2 regions of the Serratia sp. Sp408 genome follow, and region 1 is predicted to be linked to the other one. Evidence: predicted binding sites of a transcription regulator. Region 1 holds the regulator's gene; the other holds the start of a gene.

What was found. Region 1 encodes Fur, which represses iron uptake genes when iron is present. Its sites were predicted from a motif close to ATAATAATGAGAACNACTATCAA; they were not measured.
Region 2: the regulator Fur is predicted to act here: its motif matches at 3,976-3,998, upstream of fhuE (ferric-rhodotorulic acid/ferric-coprogen receptor FhuE).

The regions. Positions count from the first base shown of each region.
Region 1 is NZ_JBXUFT010000001.1:337,185-346,998, reverse strand. Features, by position in the region: gene pgm (phosphoglucomutase (alpha-D-glucose-1,6-bisphosphate-dependent)) at 1-722, opposite strand, end outside; gene seqA (replication initiation negative regulator SeqA) at 798-1,334, opposite strand; gene ybfF (esterase) at 1,548-2,318, shown strand; gene ybfE (LexA regulated protein) at 2,569-2,856, shown strand; gene fldA (flavodoxin FldA) at 3,086-3,625, shown strand; gene fur (ferric iron uptake transcriptional regulator) at 3,950-4,396, shown strand; gene AC2AXP_RS01670 (beta-N-acetylhexosaminidase) at 4,597-7,260, opposite strand; gene chiQ (ChiQ/YbfN family lipoprotein) at 7,279-7,605, opposite strand; gene chiP (chitoporin ChiP) at 7,655-9,061, opposite strand; gene glnS (glutamine--tRNA ligase) at 9,586-9,814, opposite strand, start outside.
Region 2 is NZ_JBXUFT010000005.1:174,623-184,436, forward strand. Features, by position in the region: gene kefC (glutathione-regulated potassium-efflux system protein KefC) at 1-976, opposite strand, end outside; gene kefF (glutathione-regulated potassium-efflux system oxidoreductase KefF) at 969-1,526, opposite strand; gene fhuE (ferric-rhodotorulic acid/ferric-coprogen receptor FhuE) at 1,714-3,885, opposite strand; gene carB (carbamoyl-phosphate synthase large subunit) at 4,181-7,402, opposite strand; gene carA (glutamine-hydrolyzing carbamoyl-phosphate synthase small subunit) at 7,420-8,568, opposite strand; gene dapB (4-hydroxy-tetrahydrodipicolinate reductase) at 9,039-9,814, opposite strand, start outside.

The sequences.
Region 1 (9,814 bases):
ATACCGGAACCACCGAGCGGATCGACCCCAAGCTTCATGCCGGCACGTTGGATCGCCGGCATGTCAACGATATCCGCCAGCCCTTCGACATACGGTTGCACCAAATCCTGCGCGTGCAGGTGGCCGCTGCGCCAGGCCTGGTCCAGCGACTGGCGCTGTACGCCCTTCAGCCCTTGCACCAGCAGTTCATTGGCGCGTTTTTCAATCACTGAGGTCAGGTTGGTGTCAGCCGGACCGCCGTTCGGCGGGTTGTATTTGATACCGCCGTCCTCCGGCGGGTTGTGCGACGGCGTAATGACAATACCGTCAGCCAGCGCGCCGCCCGAGCGGTTATGGCTGAGGATGGCATGGGAAACCGCCGGCGTCGGCGTGAAGCCGTTGTTTTCCTGTACCACCACGTCGACGCCGTTGGCCGTTAACACTTCCAGCACCGAAATAAACGCTGGCTCAGACAGCGCGTGGGTGTCCTTGCCGACGTAACACGGACCGCTGACGCCCTGCTGGCGGCGTACTTCGGCAATCGCCTGCGCGATGGCGAGAATATGCGCTTCATTGAAACTGTGGCGCAACGCGCTGCCACGGTGACCCGAGGTACCGAATTTCACCGCATGGGCGGCGTTGCCCGCTTCCGGTTGCAGCACGTAGTACTGCGACGTCAGCTGAGCCACATTGATCAAATCGCTTTGCTGAGCCGGTTGCCCGGCGCGTGGATTGTTCGCCATCAACTTTTCTCCCTTTCCTCTGTCCAGCGGCCGGGCGAAAGGTTGCGCGACCACTATGACGGGCGGTTCGCTAAATCAGATCGTGCCGCACACTTTTTCTGTCAGTTCCGCCGGGAACTGCATCGCCAGCATGATATGTTCAATCATGCTGCGCTTGCGGCCGGTATTGGTATTGGTGATCACCCAATAAGGGGTGCCGGGAACGTGTTTCGGTTTGGTATGCGTTCCGTTTGCCAGCAGCGTTTGCTGATCGCCGGCAAAATAGGTGCGTGTACGGCCATGCAATGCGTCGGTCGCGGCAGCGAAGCCGGCCGCATCGAGGGTGTACAGCGTTGACAGTACCAGCATAAAACGATTTACGGCCTTGTTCTGCTCGGCGTATTCATCCGACAGCAGCAGTTCACGCATGGCGCGGACGCGATCCCGTGGGCGCGACGCGGTGGCTTTTTCCGGCTCCGCGCTGCCACTCGCAGCGGTAGACACGGGGCGCACTGGCTGCCCTGCGGTAAACTTCAACATACGCCGTAAAATATCAGACGCACTTTCCCCAATATGTTGCGTGTGGCTGGCAATATAGCGGTAAAGTTCTTCGTCGACTTCAATAGTTTTCATCTTTATCCAGTACTGTATTTTTCTACGTAGAATCCGAAACCGGGTTCTGCATTCAAGCTATGGGATTATAAGGTTAAAAGCGCGAGAGCAAACATAACAAAGTGCCCTCTGGGGGCAAAAGCAGACTATTACCTATAGCCGGCATCACCCGCCCACCTCTTTGCTGATGGGTATGATACCCTAACAGAATGTTTTCAGGTCATGAACTTCGCCATGAAATTACACTATCAATTATTGGCCGCCCAGGCCGAACAGACAAACGCGCTGCCGATTGTGCTGATACACGGGCTTTTCGGCAACCTTGACAACCTCGGCGTACTGGCGCGCGATTTGCACCGCCAGCATCCGGTGGTGAAAGTCGACTTACGCAACCATGGGCTTTCGCCGCACGCCGCCGAAATGAGCTATCCGGTGATGGCGCAGGATTTGCTTACGCTGCTGGACAGCCTGAATATCGAGCGTGCCATCGTCATCGGCCATTCCATGGGGGGCAAGGCAGCAATGGCCTTGACGGCGATTGCTCCCGAGCGTATTGCCAAACTGGTGGTTATCGATATCGCACCGGTGGCTTATCAGACCCGACACCATGATGAAATCTTCGCCGCCTTGCAGGCAGTGAGCGCCGCCGGCATGACTCAGCGTCAGCAGGCGGCGGCGCTGATGCGCACCATGCTGGATGAAGAAGGGGTGATTCAGTTTCTGCTGAAATCGTTCCATCAGGGCGAATGGCGTTTCAACCTGCCGGTGCTGATCGAGCAATATGAAACCATCATTGGCTGGCAACCGGTGCCGGCCTGGCCGCAGCCGATTCTGTTTATTCGTGGCGGGCTGTCGCCTTACGTAAAAAACGACTACCGCGACGACATCGCCCGCCAGTTCCCGCAGGCACGGGCGTATGAAGTGGCTGGCAGTGGCCACTGGGTACACGCCGAGAAACCGGATGCGGTACTGCGTGCCATTCATCGCTTCATCGACCAGGCCTGACGGCCAGTTGGCGAAAAAACGCGCTAAAGATAACGGCTTAGCGCGTTTGCAACGCAGTAAAGCATTGTCGTTGCTCCATCTGCTGGGGTAATATGGCGCGCTATAATTTTGCCGCCGTCGCCAGCGTGGTGTAAAACGCCGGAATGGGGGCAAATTTGGGTTAGGTTTTATCGACCTGAACTGTATTAACCGAACCGTCCGGAAGCGTGAAACGCTTTTTGATGCAAACTCCCTTGCAGTACCGCTACCTATGGCAAAAGAACAAACGGATCGCACGACGCTGGATCTGTTCGCAGATGAACGCCGTCCGGGGCGCCCGAAAACCAACCCGCTATCCCGTGATGAACAGCTTAGAATCAATAAGCGGAATCAGCTACGGCGCGATAAAGTACGTGGTTTGCGGCGTGTGGAGCTGAAAATCAACGCGGATGCGGTGGACGCTCTGAACAAACTGGCGGAACAGCGTAATATCAGTCGCAGCGAGCTCATTGAGCAAATGCTGCTGGCGCAACTGGCGGAAGAACAGCCAGAACAATGATCTTATCAGCCGCACGCGCGGCGCGGCGTTAAGGATGACGCCGGATCAACTCCGCATTTTATTCTTCGGGCATCGCATAAACGCGATAAAACCCCGGGGCAAATTTCTGGCATGATACGCGTTTAGCGGTGGGAGCTGGCTCCTCACCATGGCGATATTTTAAACGATACCGGTGCGAAAGCCGGGCGTCGAGTATTGTAATTAATTGAATTTAAAGGTTATACGCGATATGGCTAACGTAGGCATTTTCTTTGGCAGCGACACCGGCAATACCGAAAACATTGCCAAGATGATCCAAAAACTTCTTCGTCAGAGCTTTGGCGACGATGTGGCTGAGGTGCATGACATTGCCAAAAGCAGCAAAGAAGATCTGGACGCATTCGACATTCTGCTGCTCGGTATCCCAACCTGGTATTACGGTGAAGCACAATGTGACTGGGACGACTTTTTCCCTACGCTGGAAGAAATAGACTTCAATGGCAAACTGGTCGCGCTGTTCGGCTGCGGCGATCAGGAAGATTACGCGGAATATTTCTGTGATGCGATGGGGACCATTCGTGACATCATCGAACCTCGCGGCGCAGCGATTGTCGGCCACTGGCCAACCAAAGGCTATCATTTCGAAGCCTCCAAGGGTCTGGCAGACGACGATCACTTTATCGGCCTGGCGATTGACGAAGATCGCCAACCCGAACTGACCGACGAACGCGTGCAGGGCTGGGTGGCGCAAATCAGCGCAGAGCTGAGCCTGGCAGACATCGTAGGTTAAGCAGCGGTTATTTCCCCGCCGTTCAAGGCCCTGCGAGACGCATGATTAACGCAGGGCCGTTATCGACATCACGGATTGAAGCGATAGAAGCTACAAAATTGTAACTTCCCCCCTCGTCACGGTAGACTGCGGTTCGGTTTATCCCACCCATCAAGATGTTACATGTGTGACATGTAACGGTGCGAATATATCTTTGTTAACAACCGGCGGTTTCCATTTAGGTCAACCGGTTCTATAATGAGACGCAATAAATTCTTTGTGCCGACCGATGCCATAGGCAAAAATGCCTCAACTTGATTAGCATAGTAACAGGACTGAATCCGCATGACTGACAACAATACCGCATTAAAGAAGGCCGGCTTAAAAGTCACGCTTCCGCGACTCAAAATCCTGGAAGTACTGCAAGATCCGGCTTGCCATCACGTCAGTGCGGAAGATTTGTACAAGAAACTGATTGATATGGGCGAAGAAATTGGTCTGGCGACGGTTTACCGCGTACTGAACCAATTTGACGACGCCGGGATTGTCACCCGTCATAATTTCGAAGGCGGCAAATCAGTATTCGAACTGACTCAGCAGCACCATCACGATCACCTGATTTGCCTGGACTGCGGCAAAGTGATCGAATTCAGCGATGAATCCATCGAAGCGCGTCAGCGTGACATTGCCAAACAGCACGGCATCAAACTCACCAACCACAGCCTGTACCTGTACGGTCATTGCGCCATCGGTGATTGCCGCGAAGACGATACGCTGCACGACAAAAAATAATGCTGATGCATTAATAAGCAAGGAACCGCCAGACGGCGGTTTTTTTATGCCTGTCAGACAGGCAAAAAAATCCCCGGACGCGCCGGGGAAATCATGTCACAAAAGATAACAATGCAGCGGCAAACCACCTCTTTCATCAGGGTATTACCCCCTCCACACCCCAAACGCCCCGCCGCCGACACGCAGCGAGGCATTGGTCACTACGCCTGCACCGGTTCCGCACGGCTAAAGCGCTTGCCGTCAGGGCTGACCGCGCGAATTTGCACCTCGCCGGCTACTGCCGGCTTGGCGCTGTCATCATAGCGTTGCCACTGTTTGCCACCGTCGGTGGAATACTCGATAGCCAGTCCCGGCAAAGCAATATTGGCCTCCAGCTTGCCGTTGACGATCCGCGCACCTGGCACCGGCAGGCGGTATTTTACCCCGCCTTTATCCAGCTTGCCCAACTCGCGCTGCCCCAGCAGGTTGGCAAACCGCAGCCAGTCCTGCTGCAACTTTTTGTCATCGACCAAGTGGGTTTCCCCGCCCTTGTATTCTCGACCTGCCTTATAGTCCTGTTCCCAGCTGGCGCGGTGCCAGGCTCGTTCCGCCACCGACAGCGAGCGCGGGAACATCATATATTCCATTTGCGGATCGGTGCGCACCACTTCACTCCACAGCTGGGCGGAAAGGCCATAGGCGCCCGGCCACGGTTTATCGCTCTTGGCGGTGAAATAGTTGCCATCGCGATCCACCGACGTTTCAGCGTTCTGCGGCATGTTATCCGGTGCAAAGCTGAATATTTTGCGCTCATCACTGAAGCGGGTGCCCCAGTAATAGCCGCTTTCGTTTGGATTGACCTCATACGGGAAGTCCAGATAGACGTAGTCGGGGTTGGAAACCACCACTTCGTAACCCTTGTTGGCCCAGTCATTTACCGAATCGAACCCGCCCCAGTACAGGGTATCCCAGAAGTTGACGCCAACGCGCGCCGTGGCAAACGCCTTGGCGTCTTTGGCATCCTTCAAGCCATCCTGCCAGGCCTGCATTCTGTCGATGCCGTGCGCTTTAACCAGTTTGCTGACTTCCTGACCGAAGTAGCTCGGCAAGTGTTCCATGTCGGCAACCTTGCCCTGCTTGATCATCTGTTGGCAAACCTGCGACTTGGCCCACGGTTTGTCTTCTTTGCTCAGATCGAGCATGCCTTTGCCCGGTTCTGGCTGTTTGATGTCGGTATAACCGGCGCCCAGACGGATGTTCTTGGCTTCATCGCCGCCAAAGTGCCAGGTTTTCAGCGGTTGACCGGCTTCCTTATGCATTTGGGCAATTTCACCGATCACCTTGTCGACAAAGCGGGTTGATGAATCCAGGCACGGGTTCAGATAACTCTGGCGATTGAAGAATTGCACCGAGGTAGTATTGGAGCTGTCGGTAGGATCCAGCAGACGGAACTCCTCGGCCTCTTTTTGCTTACCTTCGGCAAGCAGTTTCTTATAACGCGCTTCCATGGATATCACCGCCGCACGCGCGTGCGCCGGCATATCGACCTCCGGGATCACTTCAATCTGGCGTGCCTGGGCGTATTTGATGATGTCGATATAGTCCTGACGGCTGAAGAAACCACCGTAAACCTCTGGCCCCTGACCGTACTGCGGCAACAGGCAGGTTGTTTCGCTCAGGTCATGGCAGCGTTGGCCGCCGATCTCGGTCAGCTCCGGCAGGCCGGGGATCTCGATGCGCCAGCCTTCATCATCGGTCAGGTGGAAGTGGAACTTGTTCAGCTTATAGGCCGCCATCTGATCCAGCAGACGCAGCACCGCATCCTTGTGGTGGAAGTTGCGCGCAACGTCGAGGAACAGGCCACGGTATTCAAAGCGCGGCGCATCTTTAACATCCAGCGTGGCGATTTTCTTGTCGCCTGTGGTCGGGATCAGCGACAGAATCGATTGCAGGCCATGGAACACCCCAGCCTGATCGAAGCCGGTCACCACCGCCTGTTTGGCGCCGATCTGCAACTGATAGGCGCCTGCCACCGCCAGGTCGCCCTTGAAGGCGTTCGGCTTGATGTCGGTTTTAATCGGATAACCGCTGCGTGTCGGTGCCACCCCCAGCAGGGTAAAACGCTCACTGACCACATCGGCCGACGGTTTGGCCAGCGCACTCAGGTCCAGCGCCACGCCGTTGCTCAGATCCACGTCCTGGGCATGAACCTTGAGGTCCATTGGCGTCGGGATGATTTGCCCGCGCAACGACGCCGTCGGCAGGGTTTTCAACTCGGCGTTTTTGACAAAGCGCGAGGCCGGCGTCATCAGAACGTTTTTATCGTCCTTGGTACGTTTCCATTGATCGCCGGTAAACGGTGCCACAAACTGATCCAGATCTTCGGTATCGGTATTGGCCAGCATTTTCGGTTTGGCGTCACCAGAGGTCGCATACCAGCGCGGCAGGAAGTCGGTTTTGAACAGTTGCCAATATTCCGTCACGATCGGAATTTCCACCGCTTTGCCAGCCGGGAAACCGCTGAAGGTTTCGCTTGGCACCAATTTATACAGATCGCCGGTCAGGTGAGAGATGGTGAACTGATCGTTGTCGACCTGCAGCGTCTGGCGTGGGCTGTGGAAGTAGATAACCCAGTCCTTGCCGGTGATATCTTGGCCGTCGTTGGCCAGCGTAATCAGGACCTTGTTGCACGATGCCCAGTCTGCGCCCAGCTTGGCGCAATCAACGCCATGTTCAGCCGCGCGATTGTCAACCATCTTGATATTCAGTTTCAACTGGCTCAGTTGATCCACCAGCTGTTGATCGGCCATGGCGCTGCCGATATTGCCGAACATGCCAACGCTGGCCGTTAATGCGGCAAGGGCACTCAATTTGAATATGTTCATCTTCGACCTCATCCGTAATCAGTGATTATTTGCGCGAATTTCTTGCCAGATCTTGCCGCACTGGCTGTCATACGCCTGCCCATTGCCGGTGTGTACAGCCTGAATGCAGCTCTGATAATCCAGTACGCGGACCGTCTCCTGTTCGGCGAACTGTTGATGCTGTTTCTCTTGTTTCAATACGTTCAATACCGCCTGACAGGACTGCAGTTTCTCTGGCGAACCTTCCGCCGTATTGATGCAGGCACTGTAGGCCTGACGCAGTTTGGCGTCTTCCGGCGGGGTTTGCGGCTGAACGCAGGCGCTAAGCCCGAGTACCGCAGCCACCAACAACAATAGGTTTTTCATCGCTGTTCCTTGAGCATGCTTGCCCGGTGTCACCACCGGGCAAGGAGCATTAGAAGAGAGTAAATGGCGCAATCACGATAAATTTCACGTCGCGCTCATCCTGGAAGATGTTGCCGTAGCCGCCACCGTAGCTTGGGATGTCGGTATGGTTGTCGTATTGAGTAAAGTGCAGCTTGAACAAGGTGCCTTTCGCCCGCCCTTCCTGCACGGTGTACAGTGCATCCAGGCTGTAGGCACTTTCCTTCAAACGCTGGCTTTGGTCATACATCGGGTTGGTGCTCGGCTTGGCGTCCCAGCCGTAAACGTAGGATGCGCCCACCGCCCAGCCCGGAAGATTCCAGTTGCTAAGGTCATACATCGCGCCGGCGAACACCGCTTTTTCGCCATTGGCATTGAAGTCGGAACGGTTATCCCACCAGATATCCAGCCGGCCATTGGAGGAGGCGTAGGTTGGCGTCATACGCTGTAAAAAGAACCCCTGATTGCCTTCCGCCTTCACCCAGGTGCCTTCCAGCCGCAAATCGACCTGGCCGATTTTGTAGCCAAACGTCAGCGCTTGCAGCCAGGCCATGCCGTCATACAGATCGCTGGTACTTGCCGGATTGACGTCCTTGGCATCATGGATGCGGTCGCGCGCGCCATAGAATTGGTAACTGGCACTCAACGGGTTGCCGGCAACGTCAAATTTGTAAGAGCCTTTGGCAAAGTATTGGTCCATATAGCCTTGCGACTGGCCAAATGCCGCTTCCAATACCAGATCGTTCTTGAAGTCATACTTGGCGCCCAGCGAGTGCAGATAAGACACACCGGTTTTCTTGTCACCCTGGCGGAACTTGTCCATTTCCAGGTTCCATGGGGATTTGTATTTGTCGGTCCACATGTAGGAGAAACTCAGGGCACCGGCATCGCCGTAATCAAAGTTGGCTCCGGCTTCAGCACCCTGATAGGTGCCGGGCATAAAGCTCCAGTGCGGCGCCAGCAGCGTTTGGCCGGTCGGCTGGATCCAGCCGGCTCGCGCCCAGACCGGACCGTATTTGAATTTACCCGCCGCTTTGTAAACGCTGATACCGCTCTTGTCGCCGGACCAGTCTTCATCGTAGGCATGGTTGGAGTTGGAGAAGGCAATTTCGTTCGGGTGACCACTTTCGGAGGATTCCGCCATTTCGATGGCGGTAAAGGCCGCCAGATCGATACCGAACATATCCGCGGCATAGCCGGAGGAGAAATCCAGGTTGGCATTCCAGGTGGAATGCGACAGGTTGGTCTTGTATTTGTCGCCGTCCGTTACGTCTTTACGGTCGCGTTCACGTTGCCAGTAATAAATACCGCCGGTCAGCGTGGAGTCATCAATAAACCCTGCCGCTTTCGCCTCGGGGGCGATAGTAAAACCCGTTCCCAACAGTGCACCCGCGACTGCGAGCGCCAGCGATTTACGCTGTGCACCGTGCGTAGCCATAATAAAATTCCTCTTTGACGTAACGTAAAAGTGCGGCCGCCGTGTTCACCACTGCCCTGCACGGCCGCTAATAAAAACCCAATCGGGTAAAAGTTTTTCGCCATGGGGGAAAAACCCCACAGCATTTATTGCTACTGATAGACTATTTTTCGCGACGCGAATTATCAATTGAAAATTACCATAGGTTTGTCAAAGTATGACAAAGAGCACATATTGATGAGAAATTATTACATCGTCAGAATTCGGTCATTTTGAATAAAAAATTCAATTAAATCAGAATAATTATTGATAAATCAGTTTTAAGAATCTTAATTGAATGGATTCAGCGCGGGTAAAGCCGTGAATTATCACCAGTTTAGAGAGCGCTCTCCAAATGACATTAATTCGCAACGCGAATATACAGCGGACAGGCGGTTTGCGGATTGATCGGCGCGGAAGAAAACAGCCGGCAATGGTCTGCGGGAAAGCAGCAAAAAAAAAGCGCAACCGACGTTGCGCTTGTTGTTCAGATCGGCTCGCGCGCTTTAGACGCCCGCTTTGGCCCAGGTATCACGCAGGCCGACGGTGCGGTTAAACACCAGATGTTCAGCCGAAGAATAGCGGCTGTCGGCGCAGAAATAGCCTTCGCGCTCGAACTGGTAGGCGTGCTCAGGCTGTGCCGCCGCCAGGCTTGGTTCGACAAAGCCGTGCTTGATCACCAGCGATTCAGGGTTGACGGTCGCCAGGAAGTCCTCTGCCGCACCCGGGTTCGCC
Region 2 (9,814 bases), on a different contig from region 1:
GCTGACGCTTCGGCACGCCCAGCAGCGGCGCAATCAGCCACAGCATGGCGGCCTTCAGCAACATAAAACCCAACAGCAGCGTGGCGATCAACAGCGGATGACTGAACAGCGTGCCAAAGTCGATCGACATGCCCACGCCGATAAAGAACAGGCCAAGCAGCAGGCCTTTGAACGGCTGAATGTCGCTTTCTAGCGCATGGCGGTATTCCGAGCTTGCCAGCAGTACCCCGGCAAGGAACGCCCCCATCGCCATCGACAAACCGGCCATTTCCAGCAAAATGCCGAAGCCGAAAACCAGGAACAACGCCACGGCGCTGAACACTTCACGCATGCCGGAACGTGCGACAAAATGCAGCAGCGGCCGCGTCACATAACGGCCCAGCAACACTACCAGCGCCAGCGCTCCGACCACCTTTGCCGCTGACAGCGCAAAGGCTTCCAGCGTGGTAGCCGCGCCGCTATTGGCCAACAGCGGGATCATCGCCACCAGCGGAATTGCTGCGATGTCCTGGAACAACAGCACCGCAAAAGCACCGCGGCCAATCGGCGACGGCGTCAGGTTACGTTCGCTCATCGCCTGCATGGCAATGGCGGTAGAAGACAGCGCCAGCGCCAGGCCAATCAGCAGCGCCACTTTCCAGTCCAGTCCCAAGAAATAACAGAATGCACTGAGCACCAGCCCGCAGCCGGCCATCTGTAATCCGCCACCGCCAAACACCGACGCGCGCAGCGTCCATAACCGTTTCGGATCCAGCTCCAATCCGATAATGAACAGCATCAGCACCACGCCGATTTCCGCAAAGGTCAGGATCGATTCGGCATCTGATACCAGCTTCAGCCCCCATGGGCCGATGATACAGCCGGCAATCAGGTACCCCAGTACCGATCCCAATCCCAGTCGCACCGCGATCGGCACCAACAGACCTGCCGATCCCAGATAGATCAGCCCTTCAAGCATCATGCCGTGATTATCCATTTTCGGCTCCCAGTGCCAGCGGTTGTTGACGATCCAGCAGATATTGCATCAAACGCTGGCGGTAAGCCTCACCGGCGGATATCAACGCCGGCTCGTTGCAGGTGAAAGTGTTATGTACGGCAAAGTACGGCTGCCAGTGCATGCCGCAATATATCGCCGTTGCCTGCAACGGTTGCCCCAGCACCGCAAAGTTGGGGTAGTTACCCAGTTCGAAGTGGTGTTCATCGCCGCCGCTGGTCACCGCCCACAGACAGTCTTTACCCACCAGCGCATTGCCTTCATGACCATAGGCCCAGCCGTGTTCCAGCACTTTGTCGATCCACAGTTTCAGTAACGGCGGCAGGCTGTACCACTGGATCGGATGCTGTAACACCACCAGATCGGCACGCTGCAGCGCCTGCTGTTCGGCGTTGATATCAATATTAAAATCAGGATAAAGCTCATACAGCGAACGGACTTCCACGTCGGGAATGTCCTTTACCGCCTGCAATAAGCGCTGATTGGCATGGGAATGCCGGGGATACGGGTGTGCGTAAATGATTAGAATCATGCTGTTCTCGTCGTTCCTTGCCAATACATCAAGCATATATACCAATCACACAGCCTGACAGGTTGTTGTTTGATTGATAGCGGAAATTTTTAACGCGAGCCAACAAATTTGCTGAATGAATTTAACCAGCAGATGAAAAACCGTCGGAGCGGTTGCAGGAGCCTGCAAAGCAGGCTCCCGTCTGGCATCAGAACTGATAATTGGCAGTGACAGAAACGCTGCGTGGCGCACCGTAGACCGCATAACTGCCGAGGTAGTCGTAATACTCTTTATCGAGCAGGTTATTCACGTTGGCCTGTAGCGAAAACTGCTGGTTAACCTGATAACGCGCCAACAGGTTAACTAACGCATAGCTGCCCTGTTCGGGACGCGATGCCCCCGCCGGGCCGGCGTCGTCACGCCAGGTATGGTTTTGCCAGTTGACGCCGCCGCCGATGGTCAGCGCCTGTAGTGCCGGCACTCGGTAGCTGGAAAACAGCTTCAGCGTGGTGCGCGGCATAAACGGGTTCACCGCCTCGCCATCCTTGTCTTCGGCGACAAAACGCGACGCGCCGAAGGTCATCTGCCAGTTGTCGGTCAACGCGCCGTTGACTTCAAACTCAACCCCGCGGCTCACCGTACCGCTGATCGATTCATACGCCATTTCGGCAGTGCCGGGAATATAGGCACCGGTGCTGACACCCAGGTTGTCCTGCTCGGTACGGAACACCGACAGTGAGGCCGTCAGGCGACTGTTATGCCAATCGCCCTTAATCCCCGCTTCGTAGTTCTTGCCGGTGGTCGGGTCAAGATAGTTGCGGTTGGCATCGCGAACCGTTTGCGGCTGGAAGATTTCGGTGTAGCTGATATAGGCCGAATAGGTGTCGTTAATGTCGTAGATCAGCCCGGCATAGGGCGTCACCGCGTCTTTGCTGCTGGTGGCGGTGGTACCGTTGGCGCGCCAGTCGGTATAACGCGCGCCAACAATCAGCGACAGCGGATCGGCCAGCGAGAAACGCACCGCACCGTAGAATGACTTTTGTCGCAGCGTATCATCGGCATACACCACCCACGGTGACCAACTGCCTTGCGTGACGTTGCCGTCCCAGTTGTTATAGTTGCCGACGTCGGCCGTGGACAGCATCGACTGTGAGTTGAAGTAATAGTTGTTCTGCTTGCTGTAGCTGCCGCCGGCCACCAATTCATGCTGGCGGCCGAACAGCTCAAACGGTCCGCTGGCATAAGCGTCCAGCGAGTCGAGTTTGCGCGTGCCCTTGTTCCAGCCACCGTAGGCCATCACCCCGTCGCCGGTGATTTTATCCGGGTAACCCGAGGCATACATCAGTTTGGAATCAAAGGTGGTTTTGGCGTGGGTTGCATTCACGCGCGCCTGCCAGCCGTTGTCAAAACGCTGCGTCAGATCGGCAAAAATCTTGTTCGACTCCTTGTCCGAATACGCCCAGTCCGGCGCCGGGTTGAAACTGCGATCGTAGTGAGTCCGGCTGCCGTCGCTGTACCAGGTCGGCAAACCGCCCCAGGTCGGGTTGCTGGTGTGGCTCTGCTGGTATTCCCATCCCAGCGATAATTTGGTCGAGTCGGTCAGATCGGCATCCAGTACGGTATACAGAAATTTTTTGCGGTTGCCGTAACGGTCCAGCCAACCATCGCCATCCTGATAACCAGCCACCGCCCGCCCACGCACGCTACCGTCGGCGTTGAGCGGCGTGCTGACGTCACCGACGTAACGCTGCTTGTTCCAGCGACCGTAGCTGGCGGACAGATTGCCGGTCAGCTCACGGCTGTCGGCATGTTTGCGCACCATATTAATCGCCGCAGACGGGTTGCCCGAGCCGGTCATCAGGCCGTTGGCGCCACGCACCACCTCGATGCGCTGATAAATTGCCGTATCACCGGCGGCGTCGCCAAAGTTCCACACTTCATCGACGGTGGTCGGAATATCGTCGTACAGATAATTGTTGATAAAGAAGCCGCGCGAAAAATAGGTCGAGCGATCGGAATCGATATTGTTGGCGCTGATGCCGGTGGTGTTGCTCAGCACGTCGCCGATGGTTTGCAGATCCTGATCCTGCATGCGCTGCTGAGTGATCACGCTGACTGATTGTGGAATATCGCGTGGCGTCAGCGCCATTTTGGTACCGGCGCGAGTTACCGGCACCGCATAGTCCTGCTCCGGCAGCATACTGCCGTTGGCTGTAGCGTCGACGGTAATGGTGTCTTCACTTTCCGCTGCCATGACTACCGGCGTGGAACAACACGCTGCCACCAGTAACGCCAGACTGGAACGTGTAAAACCGCCGACGGCAGACGGCCGGAAGCCGCAGGCATGGTTTCCCCTGAGACGAGAAGCAACGAAGGACATGATAATTCCTCAATATAGTTTTTATTGTGCCAAGGTGCTCGCACCCCAGGCAGGCCACGAATACGTTTATTTGACGGCGCAGACATGCAAAAACAAATGAGAACTATACGCATTAGCTTTAATGGGGTAAACCGCTGTTTCAAAAAGTTCCAAGAAATTTCTTAATTGAGCGTGGGTCAAGGCGGGAGAAGGTAACGGCAGATGACGAAAAGGCGGAAAAAAAGGCGGAGATGACCGAGCGGCACTCTCCGCCAGCGTTCGCCAGGCAATCCCCCGGCGAACGCTAATGCGGTATTTACTTGATACGGGCGTGCATTTCCTGCACCGAGGTCACCTGCTCGGTTGGATCGGCCTTCAGCGCCATGGCGGTGGCAAAACCGCCGTTCAGCGTGGTGTCGTAATGCACTTTATATTGCAGGGCGCTGCGGCGGATCAGTTTGGAATCCTCAATCGCCTGGCGGCCTGCGGTGGTGTTGACGATATAGGTGTACTCGCCATTCTTGATGCGATCCTGAATGTGCGGACGGCCCTCATGCACCTTGTTGACCAGGCGCGGGTTAATCCCCGCCTCACCCAACACCACCGCGGTGCCGTGGGTCGCATCCAGCTCAAAGCCCTGCTTCAGCAGGCTGGCGGCCAGATCGACCACTCGCGCCTTGTCGCCTTCGCGCACTGACAGCAGCGCACGGCCCTGTTTTTTCATGCCGGAGTTGCTGCCAAGCATCGCTTTGGAAAACGCTTCTGCAAAGGTGCGGCCAACGCCCATGACTTCGCCGGTGGAGCGCATTTCCGGCCCGAGAATCGGGTCAACGCCTGGGAATTTGTTGAACGGCAGCACCACTTCCTTCACCGAGTAGTACGGCGGGATCACTTCTTCCGTCACGCCCTGTTCGGCCAGGGTTTTGCCAGCCATCACGCGCGCCGCCACTTTCGCCAACGGCACGCCGGTGGCTTTCGAGACGAATGGCACGGTACGCGCCGCTCGCGGGTTGACTTCAATCAGGTAGACTTCATTATCCTTGACCGCAAACTGCACGTTCATCAAACCACGCACCTGCAGTTCAAACGCCAGTTTTTCCACCTGTTGGCGCATCACGTCCTGGATTTCCTTGCTCAGCGTATAGGCCGGCAGTGAACAGGCCGAGTCGCCGGAGTGAACGCCCGCCTGCTCGATGTGCTCCATAATACCGCCAATCAGCACGCGTTCGCCGTCGCAGATGGCGTCGACGTCCACTTCCACCGCGTCGTCCAGGAAACGGTCCAGCAATACCGGCGCGTCGTTGGAGACGCTGACCGCATTCTGGAAGTAGCGACGCAGATCGACCTCGTCGTAGACGATTTCCATCGCGCGGCCGCCCAGAACATAGGAAGGGCGCACCACCAGCGGATAGCCGATGCCGGCCGCCTTTTCTACCGCCTGGTCGATAGCGGTAACGGTGGCGTTGGCCGGCTGTTTCAGACCGAGACGGTTTACCGCCTGCTGGAAACGCTCGCGGTCTTCGGCGCGGTCAATCGCGTCCGGACTGGTACCGATAATCGGTACGCCGGCCGCTTCCAGCTCACGCGCCAGCTTCAGCGGAGTCTGGCCGCCGTATTGCACGATAACGCCCTTGGGCTGCTCGATGCGCACGATTTCCAGCACGTCTTCCAGCGTGACCGGCTCGAAGTACAGGCGGTCGGACGTGTCGTAATCGGTGGAAACGGTTTCCGGGTTACAGTTGACCATAATGGTTTCGTAACCGTCTTCGCGCAGCGCCAGCGAGGCGTGCACGCAGCAGTAATCGAATTCGATGCCCTGACCGATGCGGTTCGGGCCACCGCCCAGCACCATCACCTTCAGTCGGTCATGGGTCGGGTTGGATTCGCACTCTTCTTCATAGGTGGAATACATGTAAGCTGTGTCGGTAGAAAACTCCGCCGCACAGGTATCCACGCGCTTGTAAACCGGGTGCAGACCGTAACCATGACGCAGTTTGCGCACGGCGCTCTCCGCTACGCCGGCCAGTTTGGCCAGGCGCGCATCGGCGAAGCCCTTACGCTTCAGGGTGCGCAGGAACTCCGGCGTCAGCCCGTTGATGCCGGACGCTGCCACCTGCTCTTCCAGACGTACCAGCTCTTCAATCTGCACCAGGAACCAACGGTCGATGTTGGTCAGGTTGAACACGCCATCGACAGACAGGCCTGCGCGGAAGGCATCGGCGATGTACCAGATGCGCTCGGCGCCGGCGTCTTTCAGTTCGCGGCGTATTTTGGTCAGCGCTTCCGGATCGTCCAGGCTGACTTTCGGATCGAAACCGGTAGCACCCACTTCCAGCCCGCGCAGCGCCTTCTGCAATGATTCCTGCTGGGTACGGCCAATCGCCATGACTTCGCCGACCGACTTCATCTGGGTGGTCAAGCGGTCGTTGGCGCCGGCGAATTTTTCGAAGTTGAAACGTGGGATTTTGGTGACCACGTAGTCGATCGACGGCTCAAAGGAGGCCGGAGTGCGACCACCGGTGATGTCGTTCATCAGCTCGTCGAGGGTGTAACCCACCGCCAGCTTGGCGGCGATTTTGGCAATCGGGAAACCGGTCGCCTTCGACGCCAGCGCCGAGGAGCGTGACACACGCGGGTTCATTTCGATCACGATCAGGCGTCCGGTCTTCGGGTTCACCGAGAACTGCACGTTGGAACCGCCGGTTTCCACGCCGATTTCACGCAGTACCGCCATCGAGGCGTTACGCATGATCTGGTATTCTTTGTCGGTCAGGGTTTGCGCCGGCGCGACGGTGATCGAGTCGCCGGTGTGGATGCCCATGGCGTCGAAGTTTTCGATAGAACAGACGATGATGCAGTTGTCATTCTTGTCGCGCACCACTTCCATTTCATACTCTTTCCAACCGATCAGCGACTCATCGATCAGCAACTCTTTGGTCGGCGACAGATCCAGGCCGCGTTCGCAGATTTCCTCGAATTCTTCGCGGTTGTAGGCAATGCCGCCGCCGGTGCCGCCCATGGTGAAGGACGGACGAATAATGCACGGGAAGCCGACGTCGGCGGCCACTGCCAGCGCTTCTTCCATGGTATGGGCAATACCAGAACGCGCGGTGTCCAGGCCGATTTTCTTCATTGCCACGTCAAAGCGGCGACGGTCTTCGGCCTTATCGATAGCATCGGCGGTGGCGCCAATCATGGTCACGCCAAATTCCGCCAGCACGCCCTGACGCTCCAGTTCCAGCGCGCAGTTCAGCGCCGTCTGGCCGCCCATGGTCGGCAGTACTGCGTCCGGACGCTCTTTTTCGATGATTTTACGTACCACCTCCCAGTGGATCGGCTCAATGTAGGTCGCATCGGCCATTTCCGGGTCGGTCATGATGGTGGCCGGGTTGGAGTTAACCAGAATAACGCGGTAACCCTCTTCACGCAGCGCCTTGCAGGCCTGAGCGCCCGAATAGTCGAATTCGCACGCCTGGCCGATAACGATCGGGCCAGCGCCGAGGATCAGGATGCTTTTTATATCAGTACGTTTTGGCATTTTATCAAGGCTCCTGATTATTTGGCGTTGGAACGGTAAGTCTCAATCAGTTCGATAAAGTGATCGAACAGCGGGGCGGCATCGTGCGGGCCCGGGCTGGCTTCCGGGTGCCCCTGGAAGCTGAACGCCGCTTTGTCGGTATGATGAATGCCCTGCACGGTGTGGTCGAACAGCGATTTGTGCGTCACGCGCAGATTGGCTGGCAGGTTGTTCTCGTCAACTGCAAAGCCGTGGTTCTGCGCGGTGATCATCACCGTATGGTTATCCAGATCTTTCACCGGATGGTTGCCGCCGTGGTGGCCGAGTTTCATCTTCACCGTTTGCGCACCGCTGGCCAGCGCCAGCAACTGGTGGCCAAGGCAGATGCCGAACACCGGGATGTCGGTGTCGAGGAATTGCTTGATGGCGTCGATGGCGTAATCACATGGTTCCGGATCGCCCGGACCGTTAGAGAGGAAAATGCCGTCTGGCGCCATTTTCAGCACCTCTGCCGCCGGGGTCTGCGCTGGCACTACCGTCAGGCGGCAGCCGCGATCCACCAGCATGCGCAGGATATTGCGCTTGACGCCGTAGTCATAGGCCACCACGTGGAACGGCAGCGCGGCCGCGTCTTTGGCTTCCGGCAGCTCGCCCTCAAGCGTCCAACTGCCCTGTTGCCAGGCGTAAGCTTCCTGGGTGGTCACTTCTTTTGCCAGATCCATTCCTTTCAGCCCTGGGAAGGCCTTGGCCTTTTCCAGCGCCAGCGCTGCGTCCGGCGCGTCGCCGGCAATGATGCAGCCGTTTTGCGCCCCCTTTTCACGCAGCAGACGCGTCAACTTGCGGGTATCGATATCGGCAATCGCCACAATGTTGTTGCGCTTCAGGTATTCCGACAGCCCTTCTTCACAGCGGTAGTTGCTGGCAATCAACGGGAGGTCGCGAATAACAAGGCCTTGAGCGTGAACAGCGGAGGATTCTGCGTCGGAAGCATTGGTGCCGACATTGCCGATATGGGGATAAGTAAGAGTAACGATCTGGCGGGAGTAGGAAGGATCGGTGAGGATTTCTTGATAGCCGGTCATCGACGTATTGAAGACCACTTCCCCCACTGCCGTACCTTCTGCCCCGATGGCCCGACCGTGGAATTGGGTTCCGTCTTCCAGAACCAATAGCGCTGACTTAATCAAAACACCCTCCGAGGAATAATCAATCACAATATTTGCATATTAATTCAGATATCGCGATCTAAATCAATGCAAAAACCGGCCTCAAGGCTAATTTTTGGCAAATTGGGCGCATTTTAATGATGGGTGCTCGGTTTGTCTACTCCAAGTGGCATTTTTCTAGTTATTTTTGCATATTTCACGCATTTCTTGCTATCTCAGTCATAAAAACACATGGAAACCCGCAATGGGTAAACGGTTGCGAGCCACAATGACAGAAAATCCGGCGCATCGCCACCTGACGGACGATAACCGGGCGTCAAAAAGGTTAACAAGCCAGTAAAAATCCGAGTTAACCATTAAAAACATAAAAAAAATCAACCTATCACGTCGAAATCGCTATTTTTCATGTTAAAAAAAAGGACAATAAAAATATTGCCCTATTATCATATCGTTATGATTAACTCACACACATCACGATGATGTTCGATAAATTATAACTGGTGCAAACCCAGCACGTCACGCATATCAAATAGACCATTTTGCCGATCTGACAGCCAACTTGCCGCACGAACCGCACCATTGGCAAATGTCATGCGACTGGAAGCCTTATGGGTAATTTCTACCCGTTCCCCGATGTCGGCAAACATGGCAGTGTGCTCACCGACGATATCCCCGGCGCGAATAGTGGCAAAACCGATGCTGTGCGGATCGCGTTCGCCGGTATGCCCTTCACGGGCGTACACCGCACAGTCTTTCAGATCGCGGCCCAGCGCATCGGCGATGGCTTCGCCCATCGCCAGGGCGGTGCCCGAGGGTGCATCCACCTTATGGCGGTGATGTGCTTCAACAATTTCGATGTCGGTATAGTCGCCCATTACTTTGGCGGCCTTCTCGAGCAGTTTCAGCACCACATTGACGCCGACGCTGAAGTTGGCGGCAAACACGATGCCAATCTGCTGCGCGGCATCGCGAATAGCCGCTTTGCCAGCATCGTCAAAACCGGTGGTGCCAATCACCATCGCCTTGTGATGCTCGACGCAAAACGCCAGATGCGCCAGCGTGCCTTCCGGGCGGGTGAAATCGATCAGAATGTCGAAGTCATCCGCCACCTTTTGCAAACTCTCGCTCACGGTCACGCCCAGCGCGCCGATACCGGCCAGTTCGCCAGCATCGGTGCCCAGCAGGCTGGAGCCTGGACGCTCCAATGCCGCCCCCAGCACCACACCCTGTGCCTGCTGTACGGCCTGGATCAATTGACGTCCCATCC